4 regions of the Sphingomonas zeicaulis genome follow, and region 4 is predicted to be linked to each of the others. Evidence: predicted binding sites of a transcription regulator. Region 4 holds the regulator's gene; each other region holds the start of a gene.
What was found. The regulator LexA, encoded in region 4, represses DNA repair genes until DNA is damaged. The targets are predictions, from matches to a motif close to GTTCCNCNCTTGTTCT.
Positions count from the first base shown of each region.

Region 1 (4,597 bases), on a different contig from region 4:
TGATGATCGCGCCCGAATAGCTTGCATAGACCGGAGCGGGACCGCCGCGGACGACTTCGACGCGTTCGGTCATCAGGTCCTGCTTCAGGATGGCGTCGCCGCGGAAGAAGACGCCGTCATTCTCGTGGAACAAAGGCAGGCCGTCCTGCTGGAAACTGACGAAGCCGCCATCGTTGGGCAGGCCGCGGATACGATAGATGTTCTGGACCTCGCCGCCGGTGATCTCGGTCTGGAAGCCCGGAAGCTGGCCGATCAGATCGGCAAAGTTGACCGGCGCGATTTTCTCGACGTCTTCGGCGGAGATGGTGTTGATCGCATAGGACACGTCGAAGCGACGCTGCGCGCGGGTCGAGCCCGTCACGATGATGTCGTCAGCGCCCTCGCCGGCAGCTTCGGCCGCCGGCGCGGCGTCCGTGGTCTGCGACAGAACAGGCGTGGCGGCAGTAGCTGCACACAACGCCGCGACGGCGGAGCCAGCGGCAAGATAGGTTTTCAACATGGAGCGTCCCCTTGAATGGCCGGGCGCAAGTGGCCGCCATTTATGACGTTTTTAATTATTATTGTGAAAATAAATAAATTGTCGCAGGGGATGCGTCGAGCCGATCGCGAGGTGCAATTGCTGAGTTTCGACAAGGAGGAGAGGCGGGTCCTCCAAGTGCTCCGCCGGTCCGGGCCAATGTCCCGGTCTGCGCTTGCGGCCGAACTCGAGATGAGCGCCACCGCCCTCACCCGATTGTCTCGCGGCTTGCTCGCGCTGAATCTGGTCGAGGAAATGCCGGACGGCGAAGCGCATAGGCGCGGCAGGCCGGCGGTGCCGCTCAGGCTCTCCGCCGGTGGCGGCTATGCGATCGGAGCGACGGCGCACAAGGGGCTGCTGGACATCGCGGTCGTCGATTTCACCGGAAAGACCATCGCCACCCATCATGAGGCGATCGACGCTATCAGCCCCAAGGCTTTCGCGCGCAAGGTGCGCAAGGTGACGCATGGCATCGTCGAAGCGCATGATCTTCTCGGTTGGCGGATGCTGGGCATTGGCATCGCCGTGCCCGGCCCGTCCCTATCGGCCGCAGGCGACCGTTGGAATGTGGTCGACGTGCTGCCCGCCTGGCGCAATGTCCCGCTCCGCCAGCAGTTCCTCGACGAATTCGACTGGCCATTGTGGATCGAGAACGACGCCAATGCGGCGGCCATCGCCGAATATTATCTCGGTGGGTTCGTGCGTGATTTCTCGACAGTCGTCGTGCTGCTGCTCGGTTTCGGTATCGGTGCGGGCGTGATCGTGGATGGCCGGCTCGTCCGCGGCCAGTTCGGCGTCGCGGGCGAGATCGGCTGCCTGTTTCCCGGCGACCTGCCGCGCCCCAGTCCGCTCGATCTGCTGGCAATGCTCCGCGCGGACGGGTGTGATCTCGCATCGGTCACGGACATCGATCCGGACGCACCCGATCAGGGGCCCATCATCGCCACATGGCTCGATCGCGCGGCCGAGCAACTTCAGATCGTTTGCAATACCGCCTTCGTCTGGCTCGATCCGGGTGCCATCGTGCTCGCCGGTACCCTGGCGCCCGCCATTCTCGATGGCCTCGCCGAACGTCTGGACCGGGCGGATCTCGTCACTACCGTTGGCGATCGCCGGCCACCCCTGCAAGTATCCACGCTAGGCGGATCGCCGATCACGTTGGGTGCCGCACTGTTGCCGATCCACGCATTATCGGTGCCAGCCTAGGCGCCGATATTACGCGCGATGCGTTGGCGTACGTGCTGCCCCACAGAGGGATCGACGTCGGGCTCAGAGACATCGAAGGGCCACGTCTGACCTTATGTCTTTCGCGAATCGATGGCCGATAGTGTGGCGCGAACAGCAGCTGTTTCATTCACACGCTTTACGTCCGCTTAGCGCCAGCATCCGCTATGGCCGCGCATTTCCCACGTGCCTGAAAGCAGTCGTCGATCATGGCCCAAACAGTGCTAACTGAGGCGGTGCGGGCTTCCCGCCCAACCGACAGCCGGCGCGACACGTTGGTTAGCTGCCGATCGGTTCCGCTATGCGGAACGGGTGTCGCGGATTTTGGCGGACGAACTCGTCAACCTCGCGCAGTCGCTCCGGAAACGCCTGCGCTTCTTGCCAGCGGGTGTGGCTCACAAAGCGAAATCCGGCAAACCACAGAGCTCGAACCTTAGCCCACTGTTCGTGATCGGACTTCTTCGGCACCTTAAACGCACGCCCCATCCAGTGGAGTGCGCCCTTACATTCCGGGCACTTGCCCGTCGCCTCGTCCGGCAGCTTCCATGACTTCTGACACTCGAAAAAGGCGTGCGGCCAAAGACAAGCTGGCCCCCGGTGGTAAGGGACCGGTGTCGATTTAGGTAAGGCTCTGCTGCCCGTGACACGACGAAGTTCCATTCGCTCTGACTTGGAAGGGACTTGTGCCATCGGCACTGTATGCGACCAAGCCGCGGATGTCCGCAAGTAGGCGTGATCTGCCGCGGCGCAATGATCATGCGTGGCGTCCGCTATGCGCCACCTCCGGACGGCCGGGGTCCTGAAATCAGCGCCTAACAGCGGTCACCGCGCCGACCGACTGGCTCAGCTGAGGCTTCCCGCTAGCCGATCTCCGAACCGCTGCCGCTTAGCGTAAATCCGCGCCCGTTCTATGTCGCGCGCCCAAGCAGCAACCTCAGCGTGCTGGACGATTCTTCTGAGGGCTTTCAATCCGTTCGTCGCCCGCCGGTAAAGGCGCCTCCATGCCGGCGCGATTCACAGGCTTGACCCCGGCGCACTCACGATGGAACATATAAGGAACATCCCGAGTCTAGATCAGCATGAACGCCGTCCCTCAGCCCTCCCCTACCGCCCTGGCGCAGCTGCGCGTCATCGCGACATCGACAGCTGATTGCCGGTCGCTGCCATTCCACGTGGAGACACTGGATAGCCGCCTGGGCGGCGGACTGCGCGCTGGCGCGCTGCACGAGGTCGCGCCCTCCACCGCTTCGCTCGCCGATGATGCCGCCGCGACGTTGTTCCTTGCCGGCATCGCTGCGCGCGAGGCACGTAGCGTCCGCGCGCCCGTGCTCTGGGTAAGCTGCCGCAACGATCTCTACGCGCCAGGGTTGGCGCAGGCCGGACTGTGCGCGGCCGACGTCATTCACGCACAACCGCGCGACGATGCGGCACTGCTTGCCGTCGTGGAGGATGCCGTGCGCGACGGCACGCCGTCAGCCGTCGTCGCGGAAGCCAGCAAGGTGTCGATGGTGGCGACGCGCCGCCTGCAGCTGGCCGCGGCTGAAGCCGATTTTCCGGTGCTGCTGTTGCGGCGGCAGCGCCGAAGGGCAATCGACCCGTTCACAGAGCCTTCGGCGGCCTGGACGCGCTGGCGCGTTGGCAGCGCGCCCTCCGCGCGGTTGGCGGTTGCCGGCGTTGGGCGGGCGCGCTGGTCTCTGGTGCTTGTCCGGCAGCGCAACGGCCAGCCCTTTTCCATGCTCGTGGAGGGATGCGATGAGACGGGTCGTCTCGCTGTTCCTGCCGTATCTGCCCATCGAGCGGCTGAGACGGCAGGAACGGGCCGCCTTGCGGCTGCCTGAGCGCACGCCTCTTCAGCTTCCCGTTGATGATGATCCTGGCGCATGCTCGGTTCCCCGCGGCGGTGGCTGGCGGCCCGGTGCGCGTTGGGCGCGCGACGGCGTTCAGAGCCGCGCCGATATCGAGGAACAGATCGCGGCGCTGCCGACGCATGCCCAGCCTCCGATGCGGGAGCTCGGCCGGCGATCGGAAGGTGCCAGCCACCCGTTCAGGCGGTCCGGTCAACACATGCCGCATGATGCCGCGGGCGGTACGGCCAGCACCGGGCACGCGCCTCTTGCCCTCATCGGAAAAGTCGGGCGGCGCGATGAGGTGGTCGCCGCCTGCGCCGCTGCGATGGCGCTTGGCATCCATGTCGGCATGGCCGCAACCCATGCGCGTGCGCTGGTCGCCGATCTCGATGTCCGGCCCCATGATCCGCTCGCCGACGCCACGCTGCTCGATCGCCTCGCGCTGCAGGCGGTGCGGCGCTGGTCGCCGATCGCGGCGGCGACCGCCGACGGACTCTGGCTCGACCTGACCGGCTGCGATCATCTCCACGGTGGCGAGGAGCGTTTCTGCCGTCGGCTGGCAGCTTTCTGCCGCAGGGCAGGCTACACGGCGCGACTGGCCATTGCCGACACGCCGGGAGCTGCGCACGCGCTGTCCCATGCAGGACGTGAGGATCTTATCATCGTACCGCGCGGGGGCACCCTAGCCGCGCTTTCGCCATTGCCACTTACGGCGCTGCGACTGGATGCAGCCGCACTCGGCGCTGCGCGGCGGTTCGGGTTCGAGAAGGTGGCGGATCTGCTGCCGGTGGCGCGCGCGCCCCTCGCGCGCCGGCTCGGTCTCGCCGCCCTCACCCGGCTCGACCAGGCGCTCGGCGCCATAGCTGAGCCGATCACGCCGCGCGCGGATCCGACGATCCCGAGCGCCGAAAGACGGCTGCTCGAGCCGATCGGCACCGCTGAAGCCCTCGCGCAAGTGATGGAGGATTTGCTGCACGACCTCGCCGCGGTGCTGCAGGCGCGAGGCCTT
Region 1 covers NZ_JBNPXQ010000018.1:9,297-13,893, reverse strand. Annotated here, with positions in the region: gene FHS96_RS28755 (TonB-dependent receptor) at 1-499, opposite strand, end outside; gene FHS96_RS28750 (ROK family transcriptional regulator) at 515-1,723, shown strand; gene FHS96_RS28745 (ImuA family protein) at 2,821-3,579, shown strand; gene FHS96_RS28740 (DUF6504 family protein) at 3,494-4,597, shown strand, end outside.
Region 1: a site for LexA is predicted at 2,786-2,801, ahead of FHS96_RS28745 (ImuA family protein). Genes of this name have one in related genera too.

Region 2 (4,597 bases), on a different contig from region 4:
GCATCGCGCGCGGTGCGCGCTTCGGAAAGCGCGACATAGGATCCGGCCCCGCCGACATGGACGGTGCGGCCGCCGCTGATGTTGGTGCCCTGCCAGCGGACCTGCCAGTCGAACAGCGCCTGCATCATGCCGGCTGTCCGGCCGGGATCGGCGACGGTGATGTTGATATGTTCGATTCGCGGATGTGCCATTGCGGTCTCCTGATGGTTCCTGCGCGGCGCCCGGGCACCGCCGATTTGCCCCTCGTGCAACCTCAAGCTAAGTTGAGGTCAAGCTTGAAATGACGGACGGGATGATGGCGCAATCGAGCCTGCTGACGATCGGCGAACTGGCGCGGCGCACCGGCCTCAGCGTCTCGGCGATCCGTTTCTACGAGGCGCGCGGGCTGGTGAGCGCGATCCGCACAAGCGGCAACCAGCGCCGCTTCCTGCGCGCCGACATCCGCCGGCTTTCCTTCGCGCTGATCGCGCAGCAGCTTGGATTGTCATTGGGAGAGATCGAGGCGGAACTGGCGACGCTGCCGCATGGCCGCGCGCCGACGCAGGCTGACTGGGCGGCGATCAGCGCGCGCATCCGCGGCGCGATCGACAGGCGCATCGCGATGCTGCAGCGGACACGCGACCGGCTGGACGGCTGCATCGGCTGCGGCTGCCTGTCACTCAGCAATTGCGCGCTCTACAACCCGGAGGATCGCGCCGCGCGCTCCGGCGCGGGGCCTCGCTTCGTGTTGCAGGAGGGCGATCCGCCCGCGGGACGATGACGGTCGCGCCGGAGCGTGCGGCCTAACCGCACTTCCGGTAGCCGAAGCTCGTGCCGCCGCGGTTGAAGCTCAACCGCCGCCCGTCTGCGGAAAGATCGATCGACTGTTCCGCGCGCTCGGTCGTGCCCTCGGCATGGTGGACGATGTCGACCAGCAGCCGGCTGCCGGTGCGCGTCGCCGACTTCACCTCGGACCGGCCCTCATAATAGCCGATCTCGGCGGGGGTCACGACGATGCGCGTCAGCCCCGGCTGCGCGCTGCAATCGCCCGGCTCGATCGCCCAGGTGCCGCGATAGGCCGCCGGAATCGGCCCGGGCGCGGCATCCGCCGGTGTCGGCGCCTTCTCAGGCGCGCCGATCTCGTCGGGCTCGGGCGTGCGGGAGGGCAGCACCTCCGGCGCGGACGGCCGCATCGCCGCGGCATTGTCCTCTCCGGCGACATTGTCGGCGCCCTCCTGCCCCTCCGGCGCGGGCTGGCAGGCGGTCAGCAGGATCAATCCGGCGCTTGAGGGCAGGATCAGGCTTCGCATGGTCAAGGAACGCGTGCCCCGGCGGAAGGCTCCGCCTTGCAGATCGACGCCCTGGTCACCTTCACTCGGGCGCGGCTCTCCTTGCACGCCGGCCGGCTTCTTCTTGATCATCCCTATCCTCTCCTTTTCCGGAGGACATAGCATGGCAGGGAATGTTTGCGCGCCGACGATGAACATTGTCGCATCATTTCGGCAGTGATAATCGTAGCTGCGGCAGGCGATGGTGGGAGAGGGGCTCCATGATGCGTGCAATCACGATGGTCCGTTCGGCTTTGGCGCTGGGTCTTGCGGCGCTTGCCGGCATGGGTGGCAGCGCGCTCGTCGCTCAGAACCGTGATCTGCCCGCCTGCCCATCCAAAATGAGTTCAGGCACTGCGCTCACCTGTACCTGCGCGGCGCGCGATTCCGCTTATGGCCCGGTGTGGGGCACGGACATCTACACCGATGATTCGTCGGTCTGCCACGCAGCCGTCCATGCCGGAATCATCGGCTTCGACGGCGGCGTGGTGACGGTGGTCGCGCAGCCCGGCCGCCAATCCTACGTCGCCAGCGAGCGCAACGGCGTGGTCAGCGATCGGTGGGGGGCCTGGGGCCGCAGCATCGCCTTTCGCGCCGCCAACATCGCAGGCGGTTCGGGCAGCGGTACGCTGCCGCCGCGGCAAAGCGCCGCTGCCTCCTGCCCCGCCGATGCGCGCGGGGTCGGCGGCGCCGGCCTCACCTGCCGCTGCGGCGCCGGCTCTCGCGGTGCCGGGCCGGTCTGGGGCAGCGGGCCCTACACCGCCGATTCCTCGATCTGCAACGCGGCCGTCCATGCCGGCCTGATTTCCGACGATGGCGGCGTCGTGACGCTGCGCAGCGCCCCGGGGCGCGCGAGCTATGCGGGCATGCAGCGCAACGGCGTGAGCACCAGCAATTGGGGCAGCTACGAAAAGAGCTTCCTGTTCGTGCGCTGAGCCGCGCTCAATCGGGAAGTATCAGCGCGCGCGGGGCGCCATATTCCTCGTCCCACGCCGCCCACGCGACGTCGGTCGGCGCGAGGACGAAGTCCTTCACCACCCACCGCCCCTGCTCCCTGGCGAGCAGCGCGTGGATCATGTCGCCGTCCAGCAAACCATCGCGCTGCTGCTGCGCATAGTGGGTTTGCCGGAAGTCGATCGGCTTGCCCGACGGCGTCTGCGGCGTGACCTGTGCGAAGGCATGGCGATCGGTCGCGCGCAAGGTGGTGACGACGAACTTCACCGGCTGGCCGAGATCCTTCGCGATCACCGGGCGCAGCGCGTCGAGCAGGGTCTTGCGCAGGGGATCTGCGGCCGCGACCTCATGGACCTGCGGGGTCGGCGGAGCGGCGATGGCGGGCGTGGCGAGGGCGAGCGCGAGCAGCGCGAGGGATCGGATGAGCATGAAGCGGTGATATCGCGATATGGTCTTGAGGGTCAGCACTTTACGCCCTCGCGCGTGCCCAAGCCGGGAATCTTCACCCAAAGCTTGTCCCGCGCCGCCCCGCACCCCAAGTGGGTCGGAATGCAAGCCCGGCACTTGCCCATTGCGAACAAATCTGGAACAAACTGGCCCCCATGCTGACCCACATTTCGGTGCGCGGTGCGCGCGAGCACAATCTCAAAGGCGTCGACGTGGAGATTCCGCGCGATACGCTGACCGTGATCACCGGGCTTTCGGGCAGCGGCAAGTCCAGCCTCGCCTTCGACACCATCTATGCCGAGGGCCAGCGGCGCTACGTCGAGTCGCTCTCCGCCTATGCCCGCCAGTTCCTCGAACTGATGCAGAAGCCGGATGTCGAGCATATCGACGGGCTCAGCCCCGCCATTTCGATCGAGCAGAAGACGACGAGCCGCAACCCGCGCTCGACCGTCGCCACCGTGACCGAGATCTACGATTATATGCGCCTGTTGTGGGCGCGCGTCGGCATTCCCTATTCGCCTGCCACGGGCCTGCCGATCGCCGCGCAGACCGTCAGCCAGATGGTCGACCGGGTGATGGCGCTGCCGGAAGGCACGCGCTTCTATCTGCTCGCCCCGGTCGTGCGTGGTCGCAAGGGCGAGTATCGCAAGGAACTGGCGGAGTGGCAGAAGGCGGGCTTCACCCGCGTCCGCATCGATGGCGAGTTCCACGACATCGAAGCCGCCCCGGCGCTCGACAAGAAGTTCAAGCATGACATCGAGGTGGTCGTCGACCGCATCGTCGTGCGCGAGGGCATCGAGACGCGGCTGGCGGACAGCTTCGAAACCGCACTGAAGCTGGCCGAGGGGCTGGCCTATGCGGATATGGCGGATGGCACGGTGCCGTCCGGCGATGGCGCCACGGCCACCGGCACGACCAGCGCCGCGCCGAAGAAGATGAAGGGCGCCGGGGTTCCCGACAACCGCATCGTGTTTTCGGAAAAATTCGCTTGCCCGGTTTCCGGCTTCACCATTCCGGAGATCGAGCCACGGCTGTTCAGCTTCAACGCGCCGCAGGGCGCCTGCCCGGCGTGCGACGGCCTGGGCGAGAAATTGCTGTTCGACGAGGATCTCGTCGTCCCCAACCACGCGCTTTCGCTGAAAAAGGGCGCGATCGTGCCTTGGGCGAAGTCCAATCCGCCCAGCCCCTATTATATGCAGGTGCTCGCCAGCCTCGCGCGTGAGTTCGGCTTCAGCCTGGATACGCCGTGGAGCGACCTGCCGGGCGAGGTGCGGCTGATCATCCTGCACGGCACCGGCGGCAAGCCGGTAACCCTGACCTTCGTGGACGGCAAGAAGAGCTACGACGTCCGCAAGCCGTTCGAAGGCGTGATCGGCAACCTCAACCGCCGCATGATCCAGACCGAATCGGCGTGGATGCGCGAGGAGCTGAGCAAGTACCAGGCCTCGCACCCGTGCGAGACCTGCCATGGCGCGCGCCTCAAGCCCGAGGCGCTGGCGGTGAAGGTGGCGATGTCGACGATCGCCGACGTCGTCCGCCTCTCGGTGGTCGATGCGCTCGATTTCTTCTCGACCTTGCTGCCCAAGCTGGGCGAGCAGGCGCAGCAGATCGCCGAGCGCATCCTCAAGGAAATCGTCGAGCGGCTCGGCTTCCTCAACAATGTCGGCCTCGACTATCTCAACCTCGATCGCACCTCGGGCACCTTGTCCGGCGGCGAAAGCCAGCGCATCCGGCTGGCCTCGCAGATCGGCTCCGGCCTGTCGGGCGTGCTCTATGTGCTCGACGAGCCGTCGATCGGCCTGCACCAGCGCGATAACGACATGCTGCTGGCGACGCTGCGCCGGCTGCGCGACCTCGGCAACACCGTGCTCGTCGTCGAGCATGACGAG
Region 2 covers NZ_JBNPXQ010000002.1:303,322-307,918, reverse strand. Annotated here, with positions in the region: gene FHS96_RS10580 (VOC family protein) at 1-191, opposite strand, end outside; gene soxR (redox-sensitive transcriptional activator SoxR) at 296-760, shown strand; gene FHS96_RS10570 (hypothetical protein) at 783-1,400, opposite strand; gene FHS96_RS10565 (LCCL domain-containing protein) at 1,529-2,242, shown strand; gene FHS96_RS10560 (hypothetical protein) at 2,250-2,690, opposite strand; gene uvrA (excinuclease ABC subunit UvrA) at 2,864-4,597, shown strand, end outside.
Region 2: a site for LexA is predicted at 2,836-2,851, ahead of uvrA (excinuclease ABC subunit UvrA). Genes of this name have one in related genera too.

Region 3 (4,597 bases), on a different contig from region 4:
GCCGATCACGGCGGACCAGTATCTGCACCAGCGGCTGCGCGAGATCGGTCTGCTGAAATAAAGCCTGTCCCCCTCCCGCCTGCGGGAGGGGTTAGGGGAGGGCAGGTGGTCCGCCACACGGATATTTGACAGGCCCTCTCCCGACTCCTCCCGCAAAGCGGAAGGGGAGGTTACGCCGCCAACCGCGCCCAGGCCCCGCGCAGGTCCGCCACGAAGCGCTCATGCTCGCCCTCCGCATCTTCGCGCACGCGCAGCAAGAAGCTGGGATGCACCGTCACCCAGGCTTCGCCGCCTTCCGCCAGGGGGATCGGCCGGCCGCGCAGCGAGGCGATCGTGCCTGCCTTGGCTCCCAGCACCGATCGCACCGCGGTCGCGCCCAGCAGCACCGTCATGCGGGGGGCCACCAGTGTGCGTTCCTGGTCTATCCACCAGCGGCAGGCGTCGATCTCGCCGGCGCGCGGGCTCTGGTGGATGCGGCGCTTTCCGCGGCGCTCGAACTTGAAATGCTTGACCGCGTTGCTGAGGTAGAGGCTCGCACGGTCGATCCCCGCTTCCCCAAGCGCCTGATCGAGCCGCTGGCCAGCGGGGCCGACGAAGGCGCGGCCGGCAAGATCCTCCTGATCGCCCGGTTGCTCGCCGATCAGCATCATCGCGGCATCCAACGGGCCTTCGCCGAACACGGTCTGCGTCGCATCCTTGAACAAGGGACAGCGGGTGCAACCGAGCGCTTCCTCGCGCAGTGCCGCCCAACTCTTCGCGCTGTTGCCGCCCAGCGCGGTTCGTGCCGTCGCAATCATGCCGCTCTCCCTGGCTCGCGCCCCGGCGATCAACTCGGAAACCAACGCGGTTTCGGGCATGTTGTGCCAATAGCGGCGCGGCATCTCCTTCAGCATCATCCCCACCTTGAGGCGCGCGGGATTGAAGATGGAGGCGTAATAGGTTTTCCAGACCTCCTCGATCGGGTCGCCGCCGGGCGCATCGGCCCGGGTGCCGCCAGGCCCCTCGGTCGCTGTCTCGCCATCCCAGTGGATTGAAAGGTCGGGTGTCAGGATCGACCAGCGCATCGCTGCGAACCGCCTGACAAAGAAACCGGCGTTTGCGCGCACGATATGATGTTCGGGCTCGAACCAGGCGACGAAACGTTCGCCGCCATCGGCATCGGCCACTTCGCGGAAGCGCAGGAAGGCGCGCATCTTGTGAATGTCGCGACGGACCTGCTTGGCCATTACCTCCAGCCGCCGGACCACCGGATCGGCATGATCCTCGATCCCCGGCCCGCCATCGCGAATGCGCAGCAGCACGGCGTAGAGCAGCGTGAAGCGCGCAGGGTCGCGGTGGAGGACGACGCTTTCGGCAAGGTTCACGAAGCTGCGCGGTACCGCAAAGGGGGCGCCCGGCGGCGGCAATGGCTGCGCCTCGGCGAAGAGATCGGTGGGCGTCTCGTCGGTCTGCCACTGAACCGCACCCGTCGGCACCCGCGCGCCGGCCAGCGCCCGCGCCGCGCCGCGCCAGCCTTCGAAATCGTCGGGTGAGGAAAGATCGACCCGGAACATCGGATCAGGCCGCAAACAATTCCATCTGCTCGGCGCGTGGGGCGAGGCGCTGGCGCAGGTCGGCCCGGTCGGTCAGCCTGACCGGCCGCCAGTCGTCGGCGGCGACGAACGGTCGGATCTTGTTGATTGACACAGTCAGCCGGCCGACATCCGCCAGGCTCAACCGCCGCCAGCGCCGCGCGGTAAGGATCGCATCCACCGCCTTGGTGCCGAGCCCCGGCACGCGCAGCAGCGCCTCCCGCGGCGCGCGATTGACGTCGACCGGGAAACTCTCGCGAAACTTGAGCGCCCAGGCGAGCTTGGGATCGATGTCGAGCGGCAGCATGCCATCATCGCCGGTCGCCGACACCACCTCGTCGGGGGTGAAGCCATAGAAGCGCATCAGCCAGTCGGACTGGTAGAGGCGATGCTCGCGCATCAACGGCGGGCGCTTGAGCGGCAGGATGGTGCTGGCATCCGGGATCGGGCTGAACGCTGAATAATAGACGCGGCGCAGATCATGCGTCTGGTAGAGGCTGCTCGCCCGGCGGACGATATCGCCGTCATGCGCGGCATCCGCACCGACGATCATCTGCGTCGATTGGCCCGCGGGCGCGAAGCGCGGCGCCGATTTGTAGCGGCGGGATGCATCGCCGGCGTCGGTGATCGCGCGCTTCATTCCCGCCATCGCGCCATCGATACGCGCGGCGGATTTCTCCGGGGCCAGGCGCTTGAGCCCGCCGGTGGTGGGCAGCTCGACATTGATCGAGATGCGGTCGGCGTGAAGGCCCGCTTGATGGATCAGTTCGGGATCCGCATCGGGAATCGTCTTGAGATGGATATAGCCGCGGAAATCATGATCTTCGCGCAGCGACCGCGCGACCTCGACGATCTGCTCCATTGTATAGTTGGAGGATCGGATGATGCCGGAAGAGAGGAACAAACCCTCGATATAATTGCGGCGGTAGAAGGAGAGCGTCAGATCGACGACCTCGCGCGCCGTGAAGCGCGCCCGCCGCACGTTCGAGCTCTTGCGATTGATGCAATAATGGCAATCGAACACGCAGCTGTTGGTCAGCAGGATCTTGAACAGCGAAATGCACCGCCCATCGGGCGCATAAGCATGGCAGATGCCCATGCCTTCGGTGGACCCTATGCCCTTGCCACCCTTGCTGTCGCGCTTGGTTGTGCCGGACGACGCGCAGGACGCGTCATATTTTGCCGCATCGGCAAGGATTTCCAGCTTTTGGGCGATACTCAACTGCGCCATACGTTCAATATATGTTCTTGGGGCGGGCAAGTCCAGCCACGCACCGCATAACCTTGATCAACACCGGTACTTTGCACGGCGCTTGCGCCGGTGATGGCGCTTCTCCACAAGCGCCGGTCATGAACCCGCTCTACGCCAACATGCCGACCACCATCTTCGAGCATATGTCCGCGCTTGCGCGTGAGACCGGTGCGATCAACCTCGGTCAGGGCTTCCCCGACACGAACGGTCCCGAGGATGTGATTGCCCAGGCGGCCCGGGCGCTGAGTGAGGCGAGCAACCAATATCCGCCGATGCCGGGGCTGACCTTGCTGCGGCAGGCGGTGGCGGATCATTATCGCCGGCATCATGCGGTCGATCTCGACTGGCAGCAGGAGGTGATCGTGACTTCGGGCGCGACCGAGGCGCTGGCCGCCGCTATCCTGGCGCTGGTCACCCCGGGTGACGAGGTGGTGCTGATCCAGCCGATGTATGATGCCTATCTGCCGCTGGTGCTGCGCGCCGGCGGCGTGCCGCGCTTCGTGACACTTCAGCCGCCCGAATGGCGGATCAGCCGCGAGGCGCTGGAGGCGGCCTTCACCCCGAAGACAAGGTTGGTGATCCTCAACAATCCGATCAATCCCAGCGCTACCGTGGTGCCGGCGGAGGATCTCGCCCTGCTCGCGGGATTCGTCGTTGCGTCCGACGCGGTGGTGGTGAGCGACGAGGTGTGGGAACATGTGGTGTTCGATGGCCGCGCGCACCAGTCGATCCTCGGCGTGCCGGGCTTGCGCGACCGCGCGGTGAAGATCGGATCGGGCGGCAAGATTTTCGCGATGACCGGCTGGAAGGTCGGTTGGACCTGCGCCGCGCCGGCGATCACCCGCGTGATCGCCAAGGCGCACCAGTTCCTCACCTTTACCACGCCGCCCAATCTGCAAGCGGGTGTCGCCTATGGCCTAGGCAAGGAAAATGGCTATTTCACCGCGATGCGCGCAGATTTTGCACGCTCGCGTGATCGGCTGAGCGATGGCCTGACCGCGGCTGGCTGGTCGGTGCTACCGAGTGCCGGCACCTATTTCCTGTCGGTCGACCTCATCGCCTCCGGCATCCATCTCGACGACGTCACCTTCTGCGAGCGACTGGTGCGCGAGTTTGGCGTCGCCGCGATTCCGATCTCGGCCTTCTATACCGAGGATGCGGTTCGCCACGTCGCGCGCCTGTGTTTCGCCAAGACTGATGCAACGCTGGACGCGGCGATTCCGCGGCTGGCGCTGGCGCGCGAAACGCTCGCGACAGCGGCTTGAGCCCGCAACGCAGCTGACGCGGATCCGTCACAAAAACTCCGCCAATTCGCAACGTGCGGCTCCTACGCCCGACACCGGGTGGGGATGGGGGGCGATGCCAAAAAGCCGGTCATCCTCGTGTGATACAAGGGGATGACCTATGGTGCTTGTTGCCGGTTCGATCGCGTTCGTCGGATTCAGTGCCGACGGCAATGATGACCTCGCCTTTGTCGCGCTGGAGACGATTCCGGCGGGCACCGTGATCTATTTCAACGATCAGGAGTGGCAGGGCACCGCGTTCAATACCGGCGAAGGGCAGGCGGCGTGGACCGCCACCGGAGACATCGCGCCGGGCACTGTCGTCACCATCAACAATTTCGGCGGCACGCCCGTCAGCAATTTGGGCACCGTCACTGGCGGCAGCGGCCTCGGCAGCGATGGCGAGATTGTCTACGCCTATGTCGGCGCGCCCTTCGCGCCGACCGCCTTCCTCGCCGCGATCGCCAATGACGGCTTTACCCAGTCGGGCG
Region 3 covers NZ_JBNPXQ010000012.1:28,681-33,277, reverse strand. Annotated here, with positions in the region: gene FHS96_RS26555 (isopenicillin N synthase family dioxygenase) at 1-61, shown strand, start outside; gene FHS96_RS26550 (UdgX family uracil-DNA binding protein) at 171-1,553, opposite strand; gene FHS96_RS26545 (putative DNA modification/repair radical SAM protein) at 1,558-2,802, opposite strand; gene FHS96_RS26540 (aminotransferase) at 2,922-4,088, shown strand; gene FHS96_RS26535 (choice-of-anchor I family protein) at 4,228-4,597, shown strand, end outside.
Region 3: a site for LexA is predicted at 2,805-2,820, ahead of FHS96_RS26545 (putative DNA modification/repair radical SAM protein). Genes of this name have one in related genera too.

Region 4 (4,597 bases):
GCCGCGCTCGATGCGAAGGCGGCGACCGGCCATGCGCTGATCGCCGAGGTCAAGAAGGCCAGCCCTTCCAAGGGCCTGATCCGCGAGCATTTCGATCCGCCCGCCCATGCACGGGCCTATCAGGCCGGCGGGGCCGCCTGCCTCTCCGTGCTCACCGACGAACCCTATTTCATGGGGCATGACGATTATCTCGTCGCTGCCCGCACGGCGGTGTCGCTGCCCTGCCTGCGCAAGGATTTCATGGTCGATCCCTGGCAGGTGACGGAGGCGCGTGCGCTGGGCGCGGACTGCATCCTGATCATCGCCGCCGCGCTCGATGATGCGCAGATGGCCGATATCGAGGCGGAGGCGATCCGCTGGGACATGGACGCGCTGATCGAGGTGCATGACGCCCATGAGTTGGAACGCGCACTGAAGCTGAAATCACGGCTGATCGGCGTGAACAATCGCGACCTGCGCGATTTCTCGATCTCATTCGAGCGCACGTACGAACTCGTCGATCGCGCCCCCGCCGGCTGTACCTTCGTCGCCGAAAGCGGTTTGCGCGACAAGAGCGATCTCGATGCGATGGCGGCGCGCGGCGTGCGCTGCTTCCTCGTTGGCGAAGCGCTTATGCGGCACGACGATGTCGAGGCGGCAACCCGCGCGCTGATCGCCGGATGAGCGGCCTGACCCATCTCGATGCCGATGGCGCGGCGCGGATGGTCGATGTATCGGCGAAGGCCGTCACCACGCGCGAGGCGGTGGCCGAGGGCCGCATCCTGATGAGCGCCGAAGCCCGCGACGCGATCCGAGACGGACTGGTCAAGAAGGGCGATGTCCTCGCAGTGGCGCGCATCGCCGGGATCATGGCCGCCAAGCAGACCAGCAATCTGATCCCGCTCTGTCATCCGCTGCCGCTGTCGTCGGTGGAGATCGACCTGAACGTGACCGACGAAGGCGTCGCTGCCACCGCTACCGCGCGGATCGCCGCGCAGACCGGCGTGGAGATGGAGGCGCTGACCGCGGTCTCGGTCGCGTTGCTCACCGTCTATGACATGGCCAAGGCGCTCGACAAGGCGATGCGGATCGAGGGCATCCGGCTTCTCGCCAAGCGCGGCGGCAAGTCCGGGGACTGGCACGCGGACGCATGAGCCTGCTGCCCGTCAGCGAGGCGCAGGCCCGTTTGTTCGCGCTGGTGCCGCCTGTGACTGTCGAAAGCATCGCGATCGACAACGCCGCAGGCCGCTGGACCGCCGCACCGATCGCCGCGCTGCGCACGCAGCCCTGGCACGATCTCTCCGCGATGGACGGCTACGCGCTGCGGTTCGCAGAGCTCGACCAGAAGCTGACGGTGATCGGCGAAAGCGCGGCGGGACGCCCATTCGAGGGGCAGGTCGGCCCGGGCCAGGCGGTCCGCATCTTCACTGGTGCGGCGCTGCCCGCGGGTACCGACACCGTGCTGTTGCAGGAAGAGGCGCGGCGCGACGGCGATGCGCTGTGGCTCGATGGCGAGGGGCCGTTGCGCAGGGGTGCGCATATCCGCCGCGCCGGTTCGGACTTCCTTGGCGGTGATGTGCTCATCGAAGCCGGCGTGCGGCTGGGACCGGCGCAACTCGGCCTTGCGGCGATGAGCGGTCACGGCCACCTGCAAGTCCGCCGCCGCGTGCGCGTCGCGACCGTCTCGACGGGCGACGAATTGGCACCGCCGGGAGCACCGTTGGTGGAGGGCGTATTGCCAGCCTCAAACGGCCCGATGCTGCGCGGACTGCTTGCGGGGCTTCCCGTCGAGATCGTCGACCTCGGCATATTGCCCGACCGGCTCGACGTGCTGGCGGGCGCATTCCGCGCGGTCGAGGCCGACATCCTCGTGACCACCGGCGGCGCATCGGTCGGCGATCATGACCTTGTTCGCCCCGCGCTGATCGCCGCCGGTGCCGAAATCGATTTCTGGCGGATCGCGATGAAACCGGGCAAGCCGCTGATGGCGGGGCGGCTCGGCACCGCCGTTGCACTCGGCCTGCCGGGCAATCCGGTCTCCGCATTTGTTACCGCCAGCCTGTTCCTGGCCCCCCTGGTCGCGGCGCTTTCCGGCGCGGCGCGGCCCGCGCCCGTCCCGCTGCCGGGCATTCTCGGTGGCGACCTGCCGGCGACGGCCAATCGCGCCGAATATGTGCGCGCGGCCATCATTGACGGGCGGCTGGTTCCGGGCGCGACGCAGGACAGCGCCGCAATGCGTGCGCTTGCCCGCGCCGACGCCCTGATCGTTCGCGAGGCTCATGCCAACCCCGCACAAATCGGCGAGTCGTGCTTGTTCCTGCCACTCGCTTGACACCTTTTGTTCCGCGGGTTACGCGTTCGCCATTCGTTCCTTTGGAAGGTGCTGGCGATGTTGACCCGCAAGCAGCATGAGCTGATCTGCTTCATCCACGACCGTCTCGCCGAGACCGGTGTGTCGCCGTCGTTCGAGGAGATGAAGGAGGCGCTGGACCTCAAGTCCAAGTCCGGCGTTCACCGCCTGATCAGTGCGCTTGAGGAACGCGGCTTCCTGCGCCGCCTCGCCAACCGCGCCCGCGCGCTCGAAGTCGTCAAGATGCCCGAGCGTGCCGAGCGCAAGCCGGCCGCGGCGGCCCCCGCCCCGGCGGTAGCGCCTGCCAAGGCTCCGGCCCGCGCGCTTCCGATCGCCGCGAACGACGTGATCGAGATTCCGCTCCATGGCCGCATTGCCGCCGGCGTGCCGATCGAGGCGATGGAGAGCGATCGCATGCTCTCGGTGCCCGCCGCACTTCTCGGCACCGGCGATCATTATGCGCTGGAAGTCTCCGGGGATTCGATGGTCGAGGCCGGCATCCTCGATGGCGACTATGCACTGATCCGCCGCACAGACGTCGCCCGCGACGGCGAAATCGTCGTTGCACTGGTCGAAGACGCTGAAGCGACGCTCAAATATTTCCGCCGCGAAGGCTCAATGGTCCGCCTCGATCCAGCGAACCGCGCTTATGATCCGCAGCGTTACGCGCCGGACCAGGTGCGGATCCAGGGCAAGCTGGCCGGGCTGCTACGCCGCTATCATTGATGGGGTTTAACTCCCTCCCTTCAGTGAAGGGTTGGGGTAAGGCAGATCGAGCGCGGCGCGATCAGCAGAATATGCAGCATCGCGATGCTGAACTGGCTCTCCGCTTGGCGCGATTTCCCCTCTCCCCCGCCCTCTCCCCAGAGGGGGAAGGGAGTGGTACGGCGGCAACCTGAAGGCACGAGCAATCCGTGCCGCGTGGAGAGACGATGCCCATTCGCCTGTTCGACTATTGGCGGTCATCCGCCAGCTATCGCGTTCGCATCGCCCTGAACCTCAAAGGCATCGCCTATGAGCGGGTGGCGGTCGATCTGCTGGCGAGCGAGCAACGCTCATCCGCGCATTTGGCACGCAACCCGCAGGGCTTTGTACCAACGCTTGAGATCGACGGGCTCGAACTGACCCAGAGCTTGGCGATCATCGACTATCTCGACGCCAACTATCCCGATCCGCCGATGGTCTCGAAGGATCCCGCGCGCCGCGCGAAGACGCTGGCGCAAGCGCTGATGATCGTCGCCGATATCCATCCGCTCACCAACCTGCGCGTGCTCAAGCATCTCAAGCGCGAATTCGACATCGACGACGTTGCGCGCGACGACTGGTATCGCCACTGGCTGCGTGAGGGACTGCTCGCGCTCGAAGCATCCGCCGTCGGATCCGGGCGCTTCCTCGGCGGCGACGCGCCCGACATGGCCGACGTCTGCCTTGTCCCCCAGATGTATAATGCCCGCCGCTTCGCGCTCCCGCTCGACGATATGCCGACGCTCGTCCGCATCGATGCCGCCGGGCAGGAAATCGAGGCATTCGCCGCGGCGCATCCGGATCAGGTCAAGTAGCGCGCGGGGATACTTGATCCGGGGCGGCACCGGTGGGAGAGGGGCGGCATGACCGACGAGGAAGCCGCAGCCGAACTCGCCCATCTCGCCAGCGAGATCGCCCACCACAACCGCCTGTATCATGATCAGGACGCGCCGGAGATCAGCGACGCCGATTATGACGCGCTGATCCGGCGTAACACGGCGCTGGAGGCGGAATTCCCGCACCTGATCCGCGACGATTCACCGTCGCGGCTGGTCGGCGCGCAAGCGACCGGTGTGCTCGCCAAGGTAACGCATGCGCGTGCCATGCTCAGCCTCGAGAACGCCTTCGACGATGCCGACGTCATAGAATTCGTGCTCCGCGTCCGCCGTTTCCTCGCGCTCGGCGAGGGCGATCGCGTTGCGCTGACCGCGGAGCCCAAGATCGACGGCCTCTCCTGCTCGCTGCGCTACGAGAAGGGCCGGCTGGTGCTCGCCGCGACCCGCGGCGACGGCCAGATCGGCGAGGACGTAACGCCCAACGTCCGCACCATCGCCGATATTCCCGAACAACTGCCCGACGGCGTACCGGACGTGTTCGAGGTCCGCGGCGAGGTCTATATGGCCAAAGCCGATTTCGCCGCACTCAATGCGCGCCTGCTCGCCGAGGCCGGCGATCCGGAGAAGGCGCGCCAGTTCGCCAATCCGCGCAACGCCGCCGCCGGATCACTGCGCCAGAAGGATGCGG
Region 4 covers NZ_JBNPXQ010000007.1:156,876-161,472, forward strand. Annotated here, with positions in the region: gene trpC (indole-3-glycerol phosphate synthase TrpC) at 1-663, shown strand, start outside; gene moaC (cyclic pyranopterin monophosphate synthase MoaC) at 660-1,133, shown strand; gene FHS96_RS21000 (molybdopterin molybdotransferase MoeA) at 1,130-2,311, shown strand; gene lexA (transcriptional repressor LexA) at 2,369-3,055, shown strand; gene maiA (maleylacetoacetate isomerase) at 3,262-3,888, shown strand; gene ligA (NAD-dependent DNA ligase LigA) at 3,937-4,597, shown strand, end outside.